3 regions of the Frankia sp. CeTa3Moorea genome follow, and region 3 is predicted to be linked to each of the others. Evidence: riboswitches for the same ligand, from Rfam matches in the RefSeq annotation. Region 3 holds a riboswitch; each other region holds the start of a gene.

Region 1 (7,996 bases), on a different contig from region 3:
GCAGCCGGGCGGCGACGGCATCCGGCGGATCACCGGCGGCCAGCGCCTCGGTCGCGGCCGCGTCGGAGGGCAGGAGCGTCGGCGGCGGACCGGAGAGCAGGTTGGGTTTTCCCGAGGCGGACGGCGTCGTCATGAGTGCATCCTGCCCGACGACTGGCCGCACACGTCATGGAGGTCACCCCGGACGCGCCCGCCCTGCGCGCACGGTGACCGGGTCGGTCAGGCCCTGACGCTGACGTTCCACAGATTCTGGCCGACGACCCCGGGTTGACCGTCGTTCACCCGGGTGAGGTACGAGTACAGCGCGGCGATGCCCTGCGACTGCGGTCCGAACTTGCCGTCGACGGTGAGTACGAAGCCCTTCTGGCGCATTCTGTCCTGCCAGACGAAGGCCTCCGGGCGGACGTCGTCGCTGAGGGACGCGTCGAGGACCGTGCCCCTGAACGAGCCGTCCCCCATCTCCCGGCGAGCCCGGTCCAGCGTCATGGGGGGTTCCACCGGGGTGATGGCCTGCTGGATGACGTCGCCAGAGCCGCCCGGGACACTGGCCGGGCCGTTGTTGGTCAGGCCCATCTTGACCGAGCAGGACGGCCATGGCTGCCAGCCCCGCTGGTTGTAGAGCTTCGCGGCCGCCTCGTCCTGCGTGGCGGGCGACGCCTGGTACGGCCGGCCGGAGTACCCGAGCCCGTGCCAGGTCCGGTCGTCGAACTGGTAGGCACCGGAGAAGCCGTTGCCGGTGTTGATCGCGTAGTTGCCGCCGGACTCGCACTGGCGGAGCTTGGCGAAGTCATCGGCGGTGGCCGCGCCCGCCGGAGCCGCGGTGACCGCGAGGCCGCTGCCGACGATGGCCGTGACCGCGCCGGTGGTGCGCAGGATGCGACCGGCGGGCGATGGGGCCTGCGGTGCTCGATGTCTGCCGCCACGACGCCCAGAGGGCATGTTAGTCCAATCCCGTCGCCTGCGGGGTGAGCTGTCGGGTGCGGGCTGGGATGGCCCGGCCGGAGGATCCGACCCCGGGTGGCGAGTAGGAACCGCTCTCCACCATGGACCGGGATGCACCGGCTTTACCCCAAGGACGCCGCTTGCGGCGCCCGAAATGTGGGTCCCCCACTCCTGCCCGCTGCGGTTGATGTTCGTTCCGGCCGCTCGCACGGGGGCAGGACTCGGCGTCCGTCCGGGCGGCCTCGCCGACGAGGCGAGTGAGCGGCACTCTAGCGAGAACCGCTCATGGAGCGCAAACCGGGGTGGTCCGGAGTAACCAGTGAGGATCGCGCGAATCGTGCCACTTCCGTACAGGTTCCGCAGGTGGCTCGCTGGTCCTGCTGTTCCTCGCCGGCCTTGCCGAAGATCGGCTCTGCCGAAGAGCGGCCCTGCCGGAGGCCGGTCAGGGTGTGGTCCGGGTGATGTTGGTGGTGGGTTGCACGGGCCAGCCCGTACGGGCCGTCAACCGGAGATCGTCCGGAGGCCGGTCGGGCCGGCCCGTCGTCGAGGTGAGATCCCCTGACCGGTGTCGCCGGGGTGGGATGCCCGGTTGCCGCGGCGGTCGTCCCCCGTCGCGGGAGCGGAGTGAACAGATCAGCTGACGGAGCTGACGGAGCTGACGGAGTGAATGGATCAGCTGATAGAGCTGATAGAGCTGATAGAGAGGATCAGCTGAAGGTGGCCCGCCAGGTCGCCGGGCCGACGATGCCGTCGACGGCGAGTCCCTTGGCGGCCTGCAGGGCGCGGGCGACTGCGGCGGAGCGTGGTCCGTAACGGCCGTCGATCGTGATCGGATACCCCAGATGGTTGACGCGGGCCTGCCAGGCCCGCACGTCGTCGCGTACCTGCCTGGCCAGTGCGGTCGTCAGGTTACGGGTGAATACGGGGGTGCTCACGGAGATGGGGCTGACCGTCAGCTCACTGCGTTCCGCCGTGCGCGACGCCTGGCCCGAGGAGCTCGACGAGCCGCCCGCGAGCTGGTCGGCGCCCATCCCGCGGCCACAGGTCGGCCACTGGCCGAAGCCGGACCGCCGGGCGAGCTTGAGTGCGGCCTCGTCCTGGACAGCCGGGGGAGCCTGGTGCGGCAGACCGCTGTAGCCGAGGCCGTGCCAGGTGCTGGCGGAGAACTGGTAGGCGCCGTAGTACGCGTTGCCGGTGTTGATCGTGTAGTCACCGCCGGACTCGCACTGCCGCAGGCCCGTCCAGGTGGTGGCCGCACCGGCCGGCTGGTTGAGCGCGAAGGTGCCGCCCACCGCTGCCGCGAGTACGGGTGCGACCACGAGGGCCCGGGCCCGGCTGCGGGTACCGGCGCGGCATTGTCGGCCACTGATACGTGCGTCGGACATGTCTTGTGGTCCTTCCCCACGCCTGCGAGGTGAGCTGTCGGATTCGGGCTGGGAACTGCCCGGCCGTGCCAGGGATTCCCTGGAGACGGAAGCCGCACCGGAAACACCTTTCCGTGTGGTCGTCGCACATGGCTTCACCCCGAGAGCATCGAATCCTTTCGATACTCGGAGATGGGTCCCCCGTTCCTGCCGCCCGGTTCGAGAAATCGTCGGCCGGGGGCAGGATTCGGCGTGCCGCCCGACGAATGCCCGGCGTTGTTGCCGGGCACGGCGAAAACCATAACCACGCCACCCGGCGAGTCGCCAAGCATTGAATAGGGTGCGTGAAAAAGAGCACACTCGGCGCGCCTGCTTGAGCAGGGACCGACGGCCTGGTATCGCGCGTGCGCGCCCGCTCATCAACCTGGCGGTACGACGTGCGGAGGCATTTGTGCTTGGCCGATCATCCTGTTTGCCGATGGGCGACGATGAGCGGAGAGTCCCGTATCAGGCCAGATGTGTGACATGTCAACAAAGGTGTGACGGCCCTGCTACGAGATCGACGCGAGTGATCGGCCTGATACTACGCTTCGTCCGTTGAAGCCTGTTTTTGTGAGAAAAACAACGGAAATCGGGCGGTAGCTTGCAGCGTTGTGATTTTTGCACACGGCGGATTCGATCGAACACCGATTGTGAAAATTGCCTGTCGGGCCGCCACGGTGGACGAAGGGGTTCCGTGGGGCGGGGCGGTAGGTGAACGGTTACCGAAGACCCGGTGCGTGTCCGCTAATGTGGCCGAAACCTGCTGGTCGCCAGCGGAGGCGGCGTTACGCGAGGAGCGGGGTCCCTCGCCCGGTAAACAGTGGTCCCCCAGCCGTCGGAGCGACCGGGGAACCGTGGGGGCCGGCATAGTACGGGAAATCGGCGGGTCGTGCATCGGACCGGGGCGGGTCGGATGTCCGCCACGTGCCGGTCGTTCCGTCCGCCGGAAACGATGGAGAGTGTCGGGTCGAGGGGTCCGGAGAATGCCCTCGGACGAGCGGCGGCGGTTGCCCGGTTGCCCGTTTTCGCGGCCGGCGGCTATCTGTCCTCCTGCCCGCCTCCTGTCCGCCGGCCGGCGGTCCGGCCGGACGGTATCCGACGAACCGATCCCGCCAGCCGGCGTGCGCTCCTGGCCCGGACTATGCCCGCCCGAGGCTGGTGCCGGCGGAACGTAGGTCCTCACACGCCTGGGCGACGCGGGCCGCCATGCTGCTCTCCGCGAGCTTTCCGTAGGTACGCGGGTCGTATGCCTTCTTCACGCCGACCTCACCGTCCACCTTGAGAACGCCGTCATAGTTTTTGAACACGTGGTCCACGATGGGGCGGGTGAATGCGTACTGGGTGTCCGTGTCCACGTTCATCTTGACCACCCCGTAGTCGAGCGTCTCGCGGATTTCGGTGAGAGCCGACCCGCTACCGCCGTGAAAGACGAGGTTGAACGGCTTCGCGCCGGCTGGCAGCCCGAGCTTCCTGGCGACGTACTCCTGTCCTTCGTGCAGAATCGTCGGGCGTAGCTTGACGTTTCCGGGCTTGTACACACCGTGCACGTTGCCGAAGGTGGCGGCGAGCAGGTAGCGCCCCTTCGCGCCGGTGCCGAGCACCTCGGCCGTCCGCCACATGTCCTCCGGCGTCGTGTAGAGCTTCTCGTCGATCGCGCCGACGACGCCATCCTCCTCGCCGCCGACGACCCCGATCTCGACCTCGAGAACGATCTTCGCGGCGGCGGCATCCGCGAGTAGTTCCTCGGCGATCTTGAGGTTCTCCTCAAGGGGGACCGCCGAGCCGTCCCACATGTGCGACTGGAAGAGCGGCTCGCGCCCCTGGGCCACCCGATCCTTCGAGATCGCGATCAGGGGACGGATGTAGGTGTCAAGCTTGTCGGCCGGGCAGTGGTCGGTGTGCAGGGCGATGTTGACCGGATACGCCTCCGCGACATGGTGGGCGAACTCGGCCAGTGCCTCTGCGCCGAGGACCATGTTCTTCACCGTCGAGCCGGACAGGTACTCGGCACCGCCGGTGGACACCTGCACGATGCCGTCACTGCCGGCTTCGGTGAAGCCCCGCAGCGCGGCGTTCAGGGACTGCGACGAGGTCACGTTGATCGCGGGGTAGGCGAAGGACTGGGCCTTCGCCCGGTCGAGCATCTCGGCATATACGTCTGGCGTGGCGATGGGCATCGGTGGGGCTCCTTACGAACCTGTAGGGGCGCCGATCAGCCATGCACCCGCGGTGCAGGGCAGCCGGATCGGGCCGAAGCCCGCCGTGGACTCCTGATGGGCGAAGGGTATGACGCCTTGCCCCGTCCCGGGGTCGGATGCGGCTGACGTCGCCGACGCGGTGCCGGTCCGCGCGCCGGGCGCGGGGCGGGTGCCGACCAAGGGTCGGCACACTGGTCGAGTGGATGTCGGCAGCCTGTCCGGGATGACGCTGTACGTCGTCCTCTTCGCGGTCATCTTCGTCGAGAGCGGGATCCTGATCGGGTTCTGGCTTCCGGGTGACACCATTCTCTTCGCGGCCGGGCTGATGGCGGCGGACGCGGCGTCGAACGTGTCCGTCGCGGTCCTCTCGATCGGGGTCGCGGCGGCGGCCACCGCCGGGGCGGTGGCGGGCTACTACACCGGGCATCGCCTCGGCCGGCCGTACCTGGAGCGCAGGTACGCCACGGTGCTGGCCCGTACGGAGGAATTCTACCGACGGTTCGGGCCGATCACCCTGGTCGCGGCCCGCTTCGTGCCGTGGGCGAGGACGTTCGCGCCGGTACTCGCCGGGGCCGTGGCGATGTCATGGTCCCGCTTTCTGATCGCGGTCATGCTCGGAGCGCTCGTCTGGGGGACCGGATTGATCCTTTTGGGCTATACGGCGGCCGCCATTCCTGGGCTGCGGGACGCGGCGGTGTGGATCGCGCTCGTCGTGATCGCCATCTCCGTCATCGCCGGGATCGCCGGTGAGCTGCTGCGTCGGCGATCGGGCCGGCTCCCCGACCAGGGGCCGCGGTAGTCCGTGTCGGGCGAGGAGCGCCGAGGGTCGGGCGAGGAGCGTAGGGATGTTGTCCGTTAGTGCCCCGCGGCGCCGGATCCCGTCGGGAGATCCGTGGACCGGTAGTCTCCACGACGTTACGACCAGATCACATTGGACGATCAATTCCCTTTCCTATGGCAATTTCTGGCTATGGCCGGCTAACCTTGATCGATCCAGGTACGCGGTCGGGGGGTCCGACCACCGAAGGATTCGATGCTTCGACACCACAGGCGGCACCATGCGGAACGGCGTCGCGCCGGCCCCGTCCTCTGCACCGCGGCAGGGGCCTTGACCGCGGTTCTGGCGGTCGTGCTGCTCGCGGATGGTCATTCGGGACCGCGTGACGGTGACCACGTGGCCGGCCGCGTCGGCGCGCAGCCGGGTCGGGGCGTGGTCGGGGTGACGGCCGGGGTCCCTCCCACGTCGATCGCGGGTCGGATCGCGGATCGGGGTGCGCCGACCGGGCCCGGGGCCGAGCCGCCGCCCGCCGCTCGCCCGGCCGGTCCGGATCAGCTGCCCGCTGCGCGGGCGTCGGCTCTGGCCCTGGCCGCGCCGGTGACGGCTCCGTCCGCGTCGACCCCGGCGCCGGCTGTTATCTCCCCGCGCCCGCCGTACCTGCCGGCCTCCTGGACGAGCCTGGTCGGTCAGGTCGTGACCTCGACCAACCTCGAGCGCCGGGCGGCCGGTTGCCCTCCGTTGATCGTCGACTTACGGTTGGCCGCCGCGGCCCAGGCACACAGCGTCGACATGGCCACGGCCGGCTATTTCGGCCACGACAGCCCGGACAGTCGCTCGCCCTTCGACCGGATCGCCGCCGCCGGCTTCTCCTTCTCCATCGCCGCCGAGAACATCGCCGCCGGTCAGCGCACCGTGGCCGAGGTGATGCGCGGATGGATGAACAGCCCGGACCACCGATCGAACATCCTCACCTGTTCGTTGACCCGGATCGGCGTGGGCTACGCGACGGGCGGCAGGTACGGCACCTACTGGACCCAGGACTTCGGGACGCCGTGAGGCCCGGCCCACTTGCCGGGCGCGACCGGCCCGTGGCATCCCGCGAGGTGCACCCGACCTCGATCCTCCCGACTCGCGGGGATGTCCCGGTCCTGATCAGTAGTCGATCCCGTAGGGTCGGGTCATCGTCGCCGACGGCAGCGAGCACGGCAACGAGCGTGGTAAAGCCCGCGGACCCAGCCGGTGGACGGGCTGGCGGGCCGCGCGGCAGCGCCGTCGGCGAGGGTGATCCTGGCAGGAGGAGTGACCTTGGTTCGGGCGGTGGTCACCGGCGCGGCCGGCTTCCTCGGCGGAGCGCTGGCCCACGCGCTGCGGCGGCGCGGTGACGACGTTGTCGCCATCGACATCCGGCGCGCGCCGGGTGTCAGGCAGGCCGACGTCAGCCGTCCCGGTGGGTGGGAGAAAGCCCTTTACGGCACGGAGCTGGTGATCCATGCCGCCGCCATCGGGACCGGTGGCGTCGCGGAACTGACCCCAGTGCGTCCCGGCCGAGCCGGAGCGCCGGTACGGGTGCCCGACGCCGAGATCCGGCGGGTGACCCTCGGCGCCACGGCGGCGTTGCTCGACGCCGCGGGTCGGGCCGGGGTCGACCGCTTCATCCATCTCTCCTGCGTGGACGTGCTTGCCCGGACGAGTGGCCCGGTCCCCGGCGGGACCGGGGAGCGGGGGCCCGCGCGAGCCGTCGGCCGACCACTGGACGAGACCACGCCGATCGGGCTGACTGGCGACGTCCGCGCCGACGCCATGGCCGCCGCGGAACAGGCGGTCGGGTCGGCCGCTGCGCACGGACTCGGCGCGACCGTCCTGCGGATCGGGGACGCCTACGGTCCCCGGGCTGGTCGCTGGACCCTCTGGCCGGTGCTGCTGATGCGGGCCGGGCGGTTCGTCCTCGTCGACGGCGGCCGGGGTGTGCTCAGCCCCGTGCATGTCGACGACGTGGTCACGGCGGTGACCACCGTCGCCGGTGCGGACCGGTCGGCGGTCGCCGGTGAGGTGCTGCACGTGACCGGGGGGGAGTCGGTGTCCGCCGCCGACTTCTTCACCTTTTACTGTCAGATGCTCGCGATCGCGGCGCCCCGCTCCGTACCGGCCAGGATCTTCGAAGCGGTCGACGCGATTGATCGTGTCTGTTCGTTCGCGGAGGGTTACCGGAGGCGAGGCGCGGACGGTTCCGCGGCCGAGACGCCACCCCTCCCCACCCACCCGGTCCCGGCGGTCTCGACGACCTCGGTACGGCCAGCGGGCTCAGCCGCCCCGGCCGTTCCGGCCGTTCTGGTGAACTCGGCGATCCCGTCGCGGCGGGCACCGGGCCTGGTCCGCGGTGTCGGTGCCCGTCTGGTGGCCGGAGTCGATCCCCGCGCCCGGGTGGACCTCGGTCCGCTCACCGTGCGCACCCTGACCCGCGACGCGGGCCTCTCCATCGAGAAGATCCGGGCCCGGACGGGATGGTCGCCGGTCGTGCGGCTGCCCGAGGGCATGAACCGCACCGAGTCCTGGCTCCGGGAACGGGGTCTGCTCGGGGTCCGGGAGCCGTCCCGTCGTGGGTGAGGGCCCTACACTCACCACCTCCCGACTACTCGCACTCCCGCTCACCATTTGGAACGCGGGATACGTCG
Region 2 (7,996 bases), on a different contig from region 3:
CAAAGGTTATTTCCACCTCTCCGGCGACGGATCCTGGGGTCCGTTCCGGGGTGACGGCGCCTCCACCTACGAGTTCGTGATCGTACGCGGCGGGGAACCCGACCACCACTTCTACTACCAGCCGTTCCGCCGCGACGATCACCTCGTACGCCTGCTGACAAGCCAGCCGGGCAAGGAGATCGGCGGCGGGATGGAGACCGGTCCCGGGCACACCGGCCTGGTCGTCGAACGCTCGCTCGAATGGTGGGGGGACCAGGGGGACGCCGACGACGTCCTCAGCATCGATGGGAAGAACGTGCTGAATGCCGCCGACGCACCCCGGTCCAAAATGGCCCTGGGCGTCTACCTGTTCGACCGGAATTCCGATGGCGTCACCCACCTCATGATGCCGATTCCGGCGTATTTCGGGATCGGCTTCATTACCGGCGTAGATGTGTTCATCCCGGCGGGTGAGCGTTCGGTCGAAGTCGCGATGACGCCGCGGGGAAAAACGGCCCACCGGGACGTTCTCCAGGTGCCCGCCTGGCCGTCGGACCGGCATCGCGTCACCCTGCACTTCACCGGCGAGGGCTGAACGGATCGCCAGGCCTCGCTGGGAATCTGCCGCACGCCCGCCTGGTCGTCGACCCGTTCCACGTGAGTAACCAGCGCCCTCTCCGACACGGCCGCACAAAGCCAGCCCCCACCGCAACATCCGAATTACATCGAACATTGGGTAAGATTTCACCTCGAATAATTACCGGGTCGACCTTGACTCTACGTTGATATTGTTGGCCAGTCGGTTTCACAATGTTCACGCCACGATTCTGTCGTATTTTCTCACCGTACGTTAGATTGCCGGCGGCACGGAATACTGCGGCTCGGGCGGAGACGCTCGGGCGAGCGCGGCATCCTCACGTGGAGATGGGAGCAGGAATGGATCGTCGAACTCTCCTTCGGACCGGTCTTGTCAGCGTCGGCGCGGCGGCCTTCAGTGGCTCGCTGTGGCGCGCGGCGGCCGTGGCCTACCCGGCGGTACCGGGTAACAGCCCCTACGGGCCGCTGCAGTCAGCCGACGCCAACGGAATCATGTTGCCGTCAGGCTTCACCAGCCGGGTGATCGCCCGATCCACCCAGACCGTGTCGGGCACCAGCTACACCTGGCACAGGGCCCCGGACGGCGGCGCCTGCTTCGCCAACGGCACGGGCTGGATCTATGTGTCCAACGCCGAGGTAGGCAGCGGCGGCGGCGGCGTGAGTGCCGTGAAGTTCAACAGCAACGCCAACATCATTGGCGCCTACAGCATCCTGTCCGGCACCAACCGCAACTGCGCGGGCGGGACCACCCCGTGGAACACCTGGCTGTCGTGTGAGGAGACCAGCACCGGCTACGTGTACGAGACCGACCCGTGGGGGGTCAACGCGGCTGTCCGGCGGGCCGCGATGGGCCGATTCAACCACGAGGCTGCTGCCGCCGACCCGGACCGGAAGGTGATCTACCTGACCGAGGACGCGTCCGACGGGTGTTTCTACCGGTTTGTGCCCACCACCTGGGGCAACCTGTCCTCCGGCACCCTGCAGGTACTCAAGGAGGTCTCCGGCGTGCTGTCCTGGGCAAACGTGCCCGACCCCGACGGCAGCCCCACACCCACCCGCGACCAGGTCTCGGGCGCCAAGCTGTTCAACGGCGGCGAGGGCGCCTGGTACTCGGCCGGCAAGTGCTACTTCACCACCAAGGGCGACAACCGGGTGTGGGCCTACGACGCGGCGGCCAACACCCTGGCGATCGTCTACGACGACAACGTCTCCGGCGCCCCGCTGACCGGTGTCGACAACATCACCGTCGCCGCCGTCGGTGACCTCTACGTCGCCGAGGACGGCGGCAACATGGAGATCTGCATCATCACCCCCGGCGACATCGTTGCCCCCTTCCTGCGCATCACTGGCCAGAGCTCCTCGGAGATCACCGGACCGGCGTTCAACCCGGCTGGTAACCGGCTGTACTTCTCCTCCCAGCGCGGCACCTCGGGTTCCAGCAGCGGCGGCATCACCTACGAGGTGACTGGTCCGTTCCGCACCTCGCTGTGATCGAAATCCTGTAACGGAGGAGCGGCGCGGGCATGCGCCCGACTGCGCGGAAGGCCTCCCCCTCGGGTCGGAACCGGCCGCCACCGTGACCGCCCAGCGGTCGAATCCCCGGGGTGTGGTCGCGACGGTCGGCTCAGGCGCGGCCGGGCCCGTCGGTTCGGCGGGCTCCCCGGACTCGGGCAAAGGCCGAGGGTGGCCCTGCTTGGGCAGGGCAGGGCCACCTGTCCACGGACCCCTCCCGGAGGTCTCGGGCGTCACGCCCGGCTGCGGCTCGCCGTCACGCCGGCCCCGCCCGGCGGAGGTCGCGGCTCGACGCGGGGCGGGACCGGCCTGCCGCCAAGACTGACGCGGGCGACCGGGATCCGGAAACGTCAGTCAGGCATGCCTTTCTCGTATGGGCCGCGCGGATGTCGTCGTCTGCGCCACCGGCAACCGGGCGCTGGAGGGGAAGACTTCACCTATCTACGGCCCGGCTCCTAGGTGGCGTCCGTGACATCACCCCGGCCAGCGGCGACAGCACGCCACCAGCAGCCGTCGCTGTCCGCAAGGAGTCAGACACGACATCCGCCATACACCGCGAAGACCCGGGAAGACCCGGGAAACCGCCGAGCCCGTGCTGTCGGATAGCCGACAGTCGAGCATTCAGCCGAACATCTGTGCCCGTTTGGCATGGCGTCGTTATCCTGATGTGTCGACTGACGGAGGACTGATCGCCCGATTTCACTCCGGCCTTCACCGACCGTACCGACATGGAAGGCCGTTTCGATGTCGTACGAATCTGGACCTTACCGGGTATCGCCCAAGCTGCTGGCCCGGGAGGACTTCCGGGCGGCGTGTGCGACGCGAGACTTCCGCGCGGTGTTCCGGCTGATGAAGAAATATGACGGTGCCAGTCAGAATCGCATCGCCTCGCCGGTGGAAGGGCTCAGCCAGAGCAGGGTCAGCCGGATCATGCAGGGCGAGGACCGCATCGCCCGGCTCTCCCTGATCGAACGCATCGCCGACGCGCTGCGTATCCCGGGTAGTTATTTCCACCTGGCCGCACGGCCGTGGGAGGCGGCACGGGACGTGCGCGAGCCGCCCGGGCCGCCGACGGTTCCGGCCGGACCCGGCCCGACGCCGGTGGCCCACGTCGCGACCCCCTCCGTCGACCCGGCCCCGGCCCCCGGGCCCGTCGTCGCCGAGAGCCCGGGCCGGGTCCCCCCCGGACCGGGGGGCCTGGTCGTCGAGGAGGACCGGGCCGAACTCCGCTACGACGACAGCATGTACGTCGCCCACCAGCGAAGACGTCTTCTCAACGCCGGCAGCGAACCGGTCACCCGGTATCTGATGCGGATATCGGTTGACCGGTTCCCGGGAGATCCGGAACGCTCCGCGCGGTTGTACCGATCCGATCCACTGCGCTGGGAGGACCTCCAGCTCAGCGCACACTGCGGCGGCGAGCAGATGGCCTGGCAGGTCAAGACGGACTGGGACGCGCTCAAGGAGGTCTGGCTGCTCTTCGAGAACAGTCGAGGGCGATTTCCGCTCTATCCCGGCGAATCGGCATGGATCAACTACAGCTACCAGGTGAGCAGGGAGAAGTGGGGGCCGTGGTTCCAGCGTGCCGTGCGGGTACCGACGAGTTTCCTCTCGGTGCAGCTGGACTTTCCGGCCGAGCTGGATCCCGTGGTCTGGGGCATGGAGACGTCGATGACCGCCGATGCCTTCCCGTTCCGGACCGCAATCGCCCGCACCGACTCCGGCGACCGGCGGATCTTCACCTGGTCGACCACCGAGCCGCCGCTGCACGCCCGCTACCGACTGGAATGGAACTTCCGGGCCACCGTGCCGGAACGTGATCCGGCCGCGGAGACCGGAACACGTCCCAGCGATCAGATGGCGGCCGTTGGCATCGTGCAGGAGGGTGAGGCGATCCTGCGGCAGTCGGCCCGCCCGTTCGCCCTGCCCGACGAGGCCGAGGACGCGCGCCGGGTCGTCGCCGAGCTGTCCTCCGCCCTCGAACGGGTATCCGCCCTGCACACCTTCGGCAAGGGCATGGGCATCGCCGCGCCGCAGGTCGGCATCAACCGCGCCGCGGCGATCGTGCGTACCCCGGGCGGCGACACGCTCACGCTGCTCAACCCCAGCGTCATCGAAACCTCCCGGGAGACCGACGAGCAGTACGAGGGCTGCCTGAGCTTCTTTGACGTCCGTGGCCTCGTCCCCCGGCCGCTGGAGCTGCACGTCGAACACACCGATATCGACGGCAACCGGCACATCACCGTCTATCGGCAGGGGCTGGCGCGGCTTGTCGCCCACGAGATCGACCACCTGCACGGTCAGCTCTACACGGATCGGATGCGGGCCGGAACCACACCAATCCCGGTGGAGCAGTACCGGGGTACCGGCTCGGCCTGGTCCTACAACCGCTGACCGACCCGAACGCACCCGCCTCGCGGGCGGCATGGCGGCATGGCGGCTGGCGGCTGGCGGCGACGCAGCGCCGGGACCGGGTGTCCGGCACCGACTGGTAGATCCGACATATGACATGATTCCCTCGTGCCGTATAGTCCGGAAAGCGGGCGATAGGTGCGGGCCCGCCGGAACGCCGGCACAGATTTTTCCAGATCCTGGTTAGAGATTGCCGGCAGCGGGTAGCAGAGGCTTGATCACCACGCGGCGGAACAGTTTCTCCACGCATCGCGTATTGTTTACCGTCAACGTGACGACCCAGCTACGGACTGGGGATTTCCAGCCCACTGGACAACCTCTAGAATCGGGCGCGCACGCGGGCGCGAAACACCATTAAAAAGATCGGAACAAGTAAACAGGATGCACTGTGTGCATCCTCACGTACTCTTGTTTTTCCTGGGTCACTCTCAGCTATGTTCATTGCCGTGCCGTCACCTGATGGCATTCGTCGGGCGGCACGCCGAATCCTGCCCCCGCTCGACGAGAATCGAACCTTCGGCAGGAGCGGGGGAACCAATTCCGGGCGCCACGAAAAGGCGTTCTCGGGGTGAAGCCGCGATGCGCGGCCGGGCATTCCCAGCCCGAACCCGACAGCTCACCTCGCAGGCGTGGGGAAGGGCAACTCAATGTCCAACGCTCGTTCGCTCGCTCGTGGCCTCAACCGCATCAGGCTCGGTTCCCGGGCCTTGATCGCAGCCACCACTCTCGCGGCCTCGATCGGCGGTGGCCTCGCGCTGTCCCAGCCGGCCAACGCGTCGACGAATGCCGACCGCTTCCTCTCCAAGGTGATTCCGTGTGAGTCCGGGGGAAACCCGCGCGTGGTCAACTCCATCGGCGCCGGCGGACTGTTCCAGTTCCTGCCCAGCACCTGGCGCGGGGTCGGCGGCAAGGGTCTGCCGCAGCACGCCAGCGTCGCCGAGCAGTGGCACCGCGCCCGCATCCTGTACGCCCAGCAGGGGACGAGCCCCTGGTACGCATCGAAGCCGTGCTGGGGTCACAAGATCTGAGCTGCCCGACTTCCCGCGCCAGCTTTCACTGTCCGCGCCCGGCCGGTACTGATCGGCGCGCGGCCAGCAGCCCCGTGTCCCCTCCGGGACACGGGGCTGCGCGCTACGTTTCCCGGTCACGGTTTCCCGGCCACGGCGACGCCGGCCAGGTCAACGTCCGCAGCCCCGCCCGGCGGAGACCCGGCGGACCCACCGATCGGCCGGCTCAGCCGATCCGACGGCGGCGGGCGATCTCGGCCAGCGTGATCCCAGCGGCCACCCCCGCGTTGAGGGACTCCACCGCACCCGCCATGGGGATCCGGACCCTCACGTCGCAGCGCTGCTCGACCAGCCTGGACAACCCGCGTCCCTCGGAGCCGATCACCAGGACGAGTGGGTCGGTCGCCATCGTGAGCTCGTCGATGCTCACCTCGCCGCCCGCGGCCAGACCGACGACGAACTGGCCGCCCGCCGCGTAGGAGACGAGCGTGCGGGCCAGGTTGGTGGCGCGCGCCACCGGCAGCCGGGCGGCGGCCCCCGCCGAGGTCTTCCAGGCCGCGGCGGTCATGCCGGCGGCCCTACGCTCCGGAACGACGACGCCATGGGCACCGAAGGCGGCGGCCGAGCGCACCACAGCCCCGAGGTTGCGGGGATCGGTGACCCCGTCCAGCGCCACCAGCAGACCGGGGGGGGACGAGCGCGCGCGGGCGAGGAGATCATCCGGATGGGCATACCGGAACGGCGGTACCACGAGGGCGAGACCCTGATGCGGAGCGGTGCCACACATCCGGTCGAGATCCGTGCGGCCGACGTCGGCCACGGCGATCCCGGCCCGCCCGGCGAGTCGGCGGGCGTCGGCGAGCCGCTCGTCGAAGTCCAGCCCGCCGGCGATGAAAAGGGTCGACGACGGCACCCCGGCCCGCAGCGCCTCGACCACCGCGTTGCGCCCGACCACCAGCTCGTCGCCCTCGGTCCGCCGTGGGCGCCCGGTCCCCGCGGAACCCCCCGCGGCGCTCGGCCCGGTGGTGGCCGCAGCGGCGACGGCGCGGCCACCATCCCCGCGCCGGCCGGCAGCCGCTCGACCCCGCTCGGCTCCGGCCGATGCGGAACGGGCCGCAGCAGCCGCCGCCGCACGACGCTGGGCGGGATGGCCGGGGCGCAGCTGCGCGGGCGGCGTGGCCCCACGGCCCTCCAGCGCCTTGCGGCCGTGACCGCCGCTGCCCGTGGAGGCCCCCTTGCGGTGGGAACCGGACTTGGCGGCCCGACCGCCCTGACCGCCGCGGGCGATCCCACCGCCCCGGCGAGCGGCGCCGGCCATCAGGACCACCGACCAGGACACGCCCGGGGAATGACCATGTGACCACGGTATACGGCGGACGACACCGGCGTGTCGGGGCGCGCTCAGCGAGAGCTCGGCAGGAGCTCGGCGGAGGAGCTCTGCCATGGGCATCCCTCGACATGGCCGTTTCCGGGGACCCGGCGCCCTATCCTGAGGGCCGGCAGGCCCACGGCCCGACCTGACGTGGTCCGGCCGCCCCTCACCGGCGTCAGGAGGGTCAGGTGCGCATCACCACGCCGACCGGCGGGCCCGGGGTTCCCCGGAGTGCGGGGGCCCTGCCACCATCCGCCCCCGGCCTTTACGCTCTTTTAGGGTCGCCCGCCGACGATGGCGGGCGCGTCGGATCAGGTCGCCGGCACGGCGATCTACACCCTCGACGTGCCGCGGGGGAAGCTGGGAGAATACGTCTCCATGAATGCGTGATGACCAGCTCGACGAGTGTGACCACCTCGGTCGATCATCGGGCGCGCGCCGTCGGTGTCCCGAGACGGCCACGGCGAGCATCGACGATCCGGCCGTTAGCGACCCGACCGTCAAGGACCCGACCGTCAGGGGCAGGAGGCACCCAGCACATGGCTCTGCGCACACCGCCCGTATGCGTTCCCCCGGCTGTTTCCGGCCGCGGCCAATTTCTCCCGGCGGCATGACGGTGGACCTCAACCCGCATGACGACGCCCCCACAGTCGCCTACCAGATCACCGGGAGCGGGCCGTTCGAACTCGACAACGACCTGGGTCGCTGCCCGGTGTGTGCGGCGCCGGTGTATGCCGACGACCGGTACTGCGAGGTCTGTGGTCACAGGCTGGAGGGTCCGGACCCCGGCCACGGCGACGCCGACCACAGCGAGGTCGACCTCGGCCAGCTCGCCGGCGTGTGCGACCGCGGCGTCCGGCACACCACCAACGAGGACGCCATGGGCCTGGCCGTCGTGTACGGCACGCTGATCGCGGTGGTGTGTGACGGCGTGTCGACCACTCCGGGCTCCGGGCAGGCCTCGGCCGCCGCGGCGACCACCGCCATGGCCGTCCTCGCGGATGCGGTGCGTGCCCACGGCCCGGGGCGCCCCGTCCACCACGACACCCGCCCGTCGCGCGGCGTCAGCCGGGCCGAGGAGATGCTCGACATCCTCGAACCGTCGTATGCCGACTAC
Region 3 (7,996 bases):
CAACAGCACAGGCCAGATCACTTCCACGGGATCAGCGTTCGGCGCCCGCATCGCGTTGCTCTCGGTTCCTGACACATCTCCTCGGCATTGCACGACACGAGGCCATACCGGCCCAACCCGGACCCGAAGCATGGCACGACCACAGCGCCCGTGCGCATCGGAACGCCGAACCGGAGTGGACCGCGGCCAAGAAGACCGACCAGGAAGACGGAGCGCGACGGGCTCAGGAAAACCGGGCTCAGAAAGACATGGTGGGCCCACGGGAACGACGGCAGTCGCCAGGACAGATCAACGGGCGGCGGTGTGGCTATCAGCATCGGTATGGCTGCCGGCAGCGGTGTGGCTGCCGGCAGCGCGGCCCTGCGCGCCCTCCCTCCCTGGCGGGGTCTCACCCGGAACCGGCGCCGTGGGACGGCCCAGCAGGTACCAGCCCCACAGCCCGGCGGGCACCGGGGCCCGCACCGGCGCGCCGGGTACCTCCCGAGCGTCCATCACGTCGAGCAGGTGATCCCAGTAGCCCGTCAGGCGGGCCACCAGGCTTCCACCGAACAGCCTGCTGTGCAGGAGGTGCGGATGCGGTCGGGTCGGAGCGTGGCGCATCGCATCGGAGAAGCGGTCGAGGAGATCCCGGCGCTCGTCGTCGGACAGCTCGGCCATCAGCTCACGCAGAAGTTCGTCCTCCAGCGTCGCATGTTCGACCATCAACGCGGCCAGATCCCGGCGCAGGTTCGCGACCGGCTCCGCGGGCCGGTTGAGGTCCCCCTGGACGTACTGTTCAATGCCGCGCATCACCGAGGAGCAGCGCCGCGCCAAGCGGCCCAGGTCCGCCACCCGCGCCCGGCCACCCACGACCCGGCGGGCCATCTCCGGGTAGACCACCGACTCCATCGCGCTCAGGTGCGCGGAGACGGCGGCCACGGCCGCGTCGCTGGCATGCAGCGCCTGCCGCGGGTCGGTCGACGGACCACCCACGTCACCGTGGGCGTCGGCGCTGCGCGAGAGCTCGATCAGACGGACGGCGTCCTGATGCGCGGCCTCCACCAAGGTCGCCAACGTCTCGGCCATGACCACCTCGCAGCCCATGGGCAGATACCCAGCGGAGAGCTACCGGAAGCCAAAGCTACGCCTAGCCGACCCGGTCCGCATCTCGGCAGCCACCACGCAGCCGTAACCCGGTACCCACAAAAGGTGCCAGTCGCCTCGCTCGGCACCTGACTCTCAGACCTACTCCCTGTGGTGTCCGGCCGTGGCTTCGCCGGACGGCACCGTCACCGGGCGAGGAACTCGTCGAGATCGGCGAGGAACCGCGTCTCATCCTCGACCACCAGGCCGCCGATGTCGGCGTGGCCGGGCGGACCCGGCTGCGCGAGCACAATCGAACCGGTACCGTGCCGGATGGTGAGCCGCCGCCCGAGCACCGCGGCCAGTCGCATGGAAGCCGACCCGCAGGCCTCGTCCTCGGTGACGCCGTGCCTGCTGGCGAAGGCCCGGGCCCGCACGACCCCGCCCGGCTCATCCTCCCACGCCCAGAGCTGGGTCAGGTCCTCGCCGGGTGGACGGGGCAGGTCGAGCGCGTCGACTTGGCCCGGATCCGCGAGCATCTCATGCCACCAGTAAGGCACGGCGGCCAAGGCGCTGCGGACCCAGACCCGGCCCTGCTCCTGCCAGCTGACCGCCTCGCCGCCGGCCGGGCGGAGGATCTCCGGATGGCCACCGAGCAGCCGACCCAACAGCCAGGCCGACCCTACCAGGGCGTGTCCCGCCATGGGCAGCTCCCCGGCGGGCGTGAAGGTGGCCAGCTCCGCCAGCTCCGGGTCGTCGACGAAGACCGTGGCGGGGCAGCCTAGTCGGCGCGCGACGACGGACCGCTCCCGCGCGTCGGGCAGCAACTTCGCGGCGTCCAGCACCACGGCGAGCAGACTGCCGCCGGCGCCCGTCTCGTCGGCGAACACCCGAAGCGTGCGTACCTCGATCCCGATCACTCGATCCTCCCTGTGAGGTATCCCATACGCCGGACGTGTGTCTCACCCTTCGCGTGGCACCCCGCCGGCACAGTCGCCAGGCATCCGCGTCCACGGTGAAGCCCGGATCGCCTCCGGACGGCCGGCACCGACTTGTCACCATGAAGGTTCACCAGCGGGAAGGTCGTGGGAAATGCCGACAGGTGGACATGGACATGGATCGGCGGCAGGGAAGGAGGCAATGATGCGGGACGATGCGGTGCCGGGCGAAAGAGTACGCGACGAGACGGTACGCGAGAGCCGGGGACGCGACGATGACGGCGCGCACCCGGACGGCGGCGACCACGGCAGCCAGCATCCCGTCCGGGAGGTGCTGGGGGACGCCCTGGAGCAGGCGTCGGCCAACGCCCATAAGCTCGCCGGCGCGCTGACCCGTCCGGTCTCCCTGGTCCGGGTGGGTCGCAAACGACGCCAGGTGCCCCGCCCCGGGCTACCGCGGACGCCGGACGGGCGCGTCATGGCCTGCGGCGTGTACAGCCATGGCCGGCGGGTCACCACGGACATCGACCAGGCCGACGCGCTGCGGTTGGCGCGGTCCGAACGCAGCGGGTTCGCCTGGCTCGGCCTGTTCGAGCCGAGCTACGAGCAGCTCACCGCGATCGCCGAGGAGTACAGGCTGGACAAGCTCGCGGTGGAGGACGCGGTCACCGGCCACCAGCGCCCCAAGCTCGAGCAATACGAGAACCACCTGTTCATGGTGCTCAAGACGACCAGTTACGTGGAGCACACCCAGATGACGAGCACCTCCGAGGTAGTCACCACCGGCGAAATCATGATCTTCCTCGGCGAGGACTTCGTCGTGACCGTGCGGCACGGCAGGCACGGGGAGATGACGAAGCTGCGCGGCCGGCTGGAGGCCAACCCGGAGATGCTCCGGCACGGCCCGACGGCCGTGCTGCACGCCATCTGCGACAGCATTGTGGATGACTACGTCCGCACCGTGGAAAGCATCCAGGCCGACGTCGACCAGATCGAGGCGGGGGTCTTCCATCGGGATCAGAAGCCGTCGACGGAAAGCGCCTACCAGATGAAACGCGAGCTTCTGGAGCTCAAGCACGCGGTGCTGCCGCTCGCGGGCCCGTTGCGTACCCTCACCACGGACGCCCCCACGATGGTCGACGTGGCGATGCGCCGTTACTTCCGGGACGTCGCCGACCACCTCGAGCAGGTCAGCGAGCGTATAGCTCACTTCGACGAGCTGCTTTCCTCCGTGCTCCAGGCGACGCTGACGCAGGTGACGATCGCACAGAACGAGGACATGCGACGGATCAGTGCCTGGGTGGCGATCGGCGCCGTCCCGACCGCCGTCGCCGGGATCTACGGGATGAACTTCGACCACATGCCGGAGCTTCGTCAGACGTGGGGCTACCCGGCCATCCTGGCCGTCATTACGACGATCTGCCTGTTCCTCTACCGTGCGTTCAAGCGCAACGGCTGGCTCTGACACCGACCTGCATGCTATGCGCGCAGGGACCACGACAATGACGGCAGATCCATAGTCCCTTTTTACTATCAGTTGGCTGACGCGACGTATCCGTACGATGGGTTACCCCTGGCCCGCCACGTCGGTTACCGTTACCAACCGTGTCGGAGCAACCGGGTCTCGTGCCAGCCGCTCGGTGCGGTCCCCGCCGATCCCCCCACCCGTCAGGGGACTCCATGACCTCGTCTGACCCCAAGAGTCATAAAACAGCCATCCTGCCTGATCGGGGCGATCTCATCGCGGAGCTCGCCGGCCGGCTGAAGGCCCTCGACGCGCTCCTCAACCGGCTGGAGGATGCCGAGCGGCAGGCCGCCGACGCCAGCGAGCATCTCATCCGGACCCGCCGGTGGCAGGAGGACACGGTCCGGACCATCCAGGAGGAGCGGGCTCGGATGCGCCAGCGCCAGCACGCCCTCGACGAGCTCGCCGGCCACGCCCGCGCCGCGGTCGAGGCGCTGGCGCACCATCGCTCGCTGCCCCGTGAGGTCCACGAGCTCGCGGTCGAGCTCCAGGTGCTCGATGCGGCGGGATTCCTCACCCGCCGCAGCTCCCGGTCCCGCTGAGGGGGGTGCACGCCCGACCTCGCCCGTCAACTACTTTAAGTAGTCAAAAGTCGCCTACGGGCCGAGGGAGGGCTACCCGCCCGCCCGCCTCTCACCCGGACCGGCCGCCGCCACGGACCCCCTACGCAGCGAAAAACCAGCAGGACAACCGGGGTGCGAAGGGCCTTCGGCCCGCCCGGTCAGCCCGGCCGGCCGAGCGGGCCGCCGACGTCGCGCGACGGGAACTTCAACGCACACTCGCCGTAGTTGGGAAGGACTAGTGTTTACCCACCCCGTCCAAGTGGACTAGTCTCACGCCGACGTCACGACAACACCGGGCCGAACGCCGAGTCCTGCCCCCGGCCCCGGTGTCCCCTCCGAGTCGTCATCAGGGGCAGGAGCGGGGGACCCACCTCCACCGGCCGGCACCGATCCGCGGTGTCGACCTAGGGGTGAAGCTCGACGCGTGAAGGTCACGCGAGAGCCGGGCAGCCCAGCCCGAACCCGACAGCTCACTTCGCAGGCGTACGGGAAGGAATACACCGTTGTCCGCGCAAAGCGTGCAGCTCGACGAAGAAACGCGAGGCGCCGGTCGCGGCCGTCATCGCGCACCCTCCGCGCCCCCGGCCACCCGCAGCCGGGCCCGGGCCCGCGCCTTCGCCGCCGTGACCACCGGGACCGTCGCGGTCTCCGGAGTGGCTCTCGCCGGCTGCGCCACCGACATCAACGCCGACGCAGCGAAGGACGAGCAGCCGAACACCGCTCCGATCACCCTCGCCGCGCAGATCGGCTCCCATGCCGCCCTGGGCGGCAGCATCGCGGCGGCGGCGGTCAGCACCCACGGCTCCACCTCCCTGCTCGGCTCGGCGGGCGGTGTCAACGCCCCGCCCTTGACCGGCAAGGTTCAGGTCGGTCTCCGGGTGACCAACCCCGACGTGACCGTCAACGCGGACCAGCCGATCGACATCGGCTTTTCGCTCTACAACGAGCAGACCCACGAACCACTGGCGAACCAGCTGGTCAAGGTGCAAGTGAAGCTCCCCACCGGGTGGGCCACCTTCAAGCACCTTTACACTAACGCCCAAGGCTACACTTCCTACACGGCCCGGGTGCTCACCACCACGAACGTCACCGCGGTCTTCGACGGCACGGACGCCCTGCAGTCCGCCCGCTCGGCGAACGACGCCACCCTGCGCGTACGGCCGGCACCCACCCCCCAGCCCGTCCGCAACGCCGCCTGGTCGGATCTCCTTGCGACAGTGGGCGCCGCGGGCCAGACGTCGGTTCCGGTCCCGTCGAGCTCCCTCGGGGAGAAGGCCGTCTACCTGGCCTCCCTGCAGGCCGGCAAGCCCTACGTCTACGGTGCGGAGGGCCCGAGCGCGTTCGACTGCTCCGGCTTCATCCAGTACATCTTCAAGCAGCTCGGCAGGAGTGTGCCGCGGACGACCGACGCCCAGTTCGCCGCCGCCACCCGGGTGTCGCAATACAACAAGCAGCCCGGCGACCTGATCTTCTTCGGGACGCCCGGGAACATCTACCACGTCGGCGTCTACGCGGGCAACGGCATGATGTGGGTGGCGCCGCGCACCGGCGACGTCGTGTCGCTCAAGAAGATCTATACCACCTCCTACTACGTAGGTCGGATCCTCTAGCAGCCGGTCGGAGCCGGCGCACCGCCCTCATGCCGACGCAACGGCTCATCCGGCTCCGGTGGATCGCCTTCGCGGCTAGCGGACCGCACGAGCCCTGCCAGTCCACCAGCGGCCGGCTACCGGGCCTCCCCTCCGGGTACCGACCCGAAGCCGTGAAAGCCGGGCCCGGGACTCCCACCCACCGGCGAAGCCGCGGACAGACCAGCAAGCGGGCCCTGTCACCGCCCGACAACCCGCCTACATGGTTCCTTTCCAGCTATCCGGACGGGCCCTCCTTCCGGTGGGACGGACGTCAGATCTCCCCCCCATCTGACGTCCGTCCGGCCGGAAGGCCCCCGATTCCGCCGGCCTTCCCTCGGATCCCCCCCCATCCGCACGGGAAGGCCGGCGGGCCTCGGACCCCCGGCCGACCAGGTCCGCCGATGCCGCTACCCCCCTCCCGGCGGCATCGGCGGACTTCAGCCTTCAGTCTCTGCCCGGTGCGGGAAACAGCCCGGCCCGCTCGCGGGCGCCGCGGTCAGGCCCCCAGCCGGTGACCGGACGAGAACTTCCACAGGGCCTCGCTGACCTTCCGGTCCCAGGAGGCCTCCGGGGCCCGGCCCTCCGGGACACGGTCCTGGCAGTTCGGCCCGGGCTCCGGGTCGAACTGCCCGACGACGCCTACCGCGGCGAATTCCGGCTTACCCGGGGCGCAGGCAGCGGCCAGGGCCAGCCGGGCACCCTCGCCGATCCCCCACACGTAGACCCGGTCCGGATCCACCTTGGTCCGTTCCGTGGAGACGAAGCGGACCACGTCGCGCAGATAGCGCACGTCCGCCCCCTCGGGTCCGTCGATCCGCCACGTGCCGCCCACGGCTTCCGGGAAGGCCACCGCGAAGTCGCGGGAGTTCGCGAGCTTGCCGGCGTCACTCTGCCGGTCGAGTGACTTCGCGTCCGCGTTGTCATCGTGCAGGATCAACACCAGCGGAAGCGGGTTGGCGGGATCGGACGGGGCCTGGACGAGCAGCTCACGGCCCGCCGACGCGTAGTCGCCGGGCAGGCTGACCCGCTGGGTCCTCGGGCGGTCACGGGTCCCGAGGTAGCCCCAGGCAACCACGATCACGACACCGACGATGAGCACGGTTCTCTTGTTTTTGCCCCACCATCCGGCGAGGGGATTCGACACCACGATCCAACCGAACCACACCGCTGGCCGGGAAACGCCGCAAACCTGGTAGCAGATGACGACAAGACCTGAGTCAGACCAGGTCTGTCCGCCTTGCCCCCCAAAAAAACTTGCCCCAAAAAACGCCAGGGGACACGTCAGGTGACGGCCAACGCGCGGCGCCGGGCCTGGCGCAGCACCTCCACCTCGCGGGGCGCGCCCAACGGCGGCAGCGGACCGTGGACCCAGCTCAGCAGGAGATCAGCGAGGGCGGGGTTCTGCGCGAGCACCGGCCCGTGCAGGTAGGTGCCGATGACCCGGCCATCCACAATGCCGTCCGTTCCGCCGTCACCGTCACCGGTCCCGAGCCGGACCGTACCGAGCGGGATGCCGTTCGCGCCGGGCAACCGCCTCGTCCGCCCGGCGTGATTCTCATACCCGTACAGGGTGGGCAGGCCGAGCCGTGCGTCCGGTTCCACCACGATGTCCCCGACCGCGCGCGGCGGCGGCGCGTCCGACGGGCCGAAGGAGCGACGGGTCTCCACGCCGACGAGATTCAGCCCCTCGTGGATCTCCCCACCGGACGGGAAGGTCGCGCCGATCACCTGGTAGCCGGCGCACACGGCGAGCACCGCCGCTCCCGAGCTCACCGCTCGCCGGATCGCCCGGTTCTGCCGGATGCCGTCCGCCGCGAGGACCTGCGGTGCGTCCTCACCCCCGCCGAGCAGGTAGATATCACAGCTCTCGGGCACCGCCGACCCCGCGGGAACGTTCACCACCTCGACCGGCAGACCACGCCAGCGCAGGCGCTGGGACAGCACGATCGCGTTACCGCCATCACCGTAGGTACCGAGCAGCTCGGGGTAGATCAGCGCGATCCTGGTCGCCGAGCCGCCCGTCATCGCGTGGATCCCCTCATTGCGTCACCAACCTCACCGCGTACACAATCTCACCGCGTACACAACCTTGCCGCGTACACAACCTCACCGCGTGGACCTCACCGCGTGGACCTCACCAGCAGATCGCGAAACGCCGTGTAGTTGGCGACGACGTCGACCACCTTCTCGTTGGCGGCCAGGGCCGCGTCCTCCGCGCTGGCATACACGCTGTGCGGCACCTCCGCATAGGCCAGCCGCACGCTCATGTCCTCCTTG

What was found. A riboswitch is a leader RNA that binds a small molecule or an ion and turns the genes downstream of it on or off. The one in region 3 is predicted to bind cyclic di-AMP.
Region 1: another riboswitch for cyclic di-AMP. It lies ahead of AC08OV_RS05995 (transglycosylase family protein); the one in region 3 lies ahead of AC08OV_RS07360 (C40 family peptidase).
Region 2: another riboswitch for cyclic di-AMP. It lies ahead of AC08OV_RS01065 (transglycosylase family protein); the one in region 3 lies ahead of AC08OV_RS07360 (C40 family peptidase).

The regions. Positions count from the first base shown of each region.
Region 1 is NZ_CDXDOR010000019.1:23,374-31,369, forward strand. Features, by position in the region: gene AC08OV_RS05985 (DUF3151 domain-containing protein) at 1-133, opposite strand, end outside; gene AC08OV_RS05990 (transglycosylase family protein) at 220-939, opposite strand; cyclic di-AMP (ydaO/yuaA leader) riboswitch at 942-1,138, opposite strand; gene AC08OV_RS05995 (transglycosylase family protein) at 1,650-2,327, opposite strand; cyclic di-AMP (ydaO/yuaA leader) riboswitch at 2,334-2,569, opposite strand; gene fbaA (class II fructose-bisphosphate aldolase) at 3,488-4,525, opposite strand; gene AC08OV_RS06005 (DedA family protein) at 4,635-5,345, shown strand; gene AC08OV_RS06010 (CAP domain-containing protein) at 5,655-6,380, shown strand; gene AC08OV_RS06015 (NAD-dependent epimerase/dehydratase family protein) at 6,630-7,928, shown strand; gene AC08OV_RS06020 (GNAT family N-acetyltransferase) at 7,921-7,996, shown strand, end outside.
Region 2 is NZ_CDXDOR010000003.1:3,751-11,746, forward strand. Features, by position in the region: gene AC08OV_RS01050 (lipase) at 1-574, shown strand, start outside; gene AC08OV_RS01055 (alkaline phosphatase PhoX) at 916-2,067, shown strand; gene AC08OV_RS01060 (peptide deformylase) at 2,833-4,482, shown strand; cyclic di-AMP (ydaO/yuaA leader) riboswitch at 4,979-5,145, shown strand; gene AC08OV_RS01065 (transglycosylase family protein) at 5,148-5,528, shown strand; gene rlmB (23S rRNA (guanosine(2251)-2'-O)-methyltransferase RlmB) at 5,734-6,825, opposite strand; gene AC08OV_RS01075 (PP2C family protein-serine/threonine phosphatase) at 7,490-7,996, shown strand, end outside.
Region 3 is NZ_CDXDOR010000025.1:37,218-45,213, reverse strand. Features, by position in the region: partial or broken gene AC08OV_RS07385 (PP2C family protein-serine/threonine phosphatase) at 1-51, opposite strand, end outside; gene AC08OV_RS07380 (hemerythrin domain-containing protein) at 289-1,065, opposite strand; gene AC08OV_RS07375 (PhzF family phenazine biosynthesis protein) at 1,269-1,982, opposite strand; gene corA (magnesium/cobalt transporter CorA) at 2,203-3,465, shown strand; gene AC08OV_RS07365 (hypothetical protein) at 3,681-4,067, shown strand; cyclic di-AMP (ydaO/yuaA leader) riboswitch at 4,412-4,586, shown strand; gene AC08OV_RS07360 (C40 family peptidase) at 4,592-5,698, shown strand; gene AC08OV_RS07355 (plasmid partitioning protein) at 6,216-6,863, opposite strand; gene AC08OV_RS07350 (type 1 glutamine amidotransferase) at 7,001-7,744, opposite strand; gene AC08OV_RS07345 (MurT ligase domain-containing protein) at 7,840-7,996, opposite strand, start outside.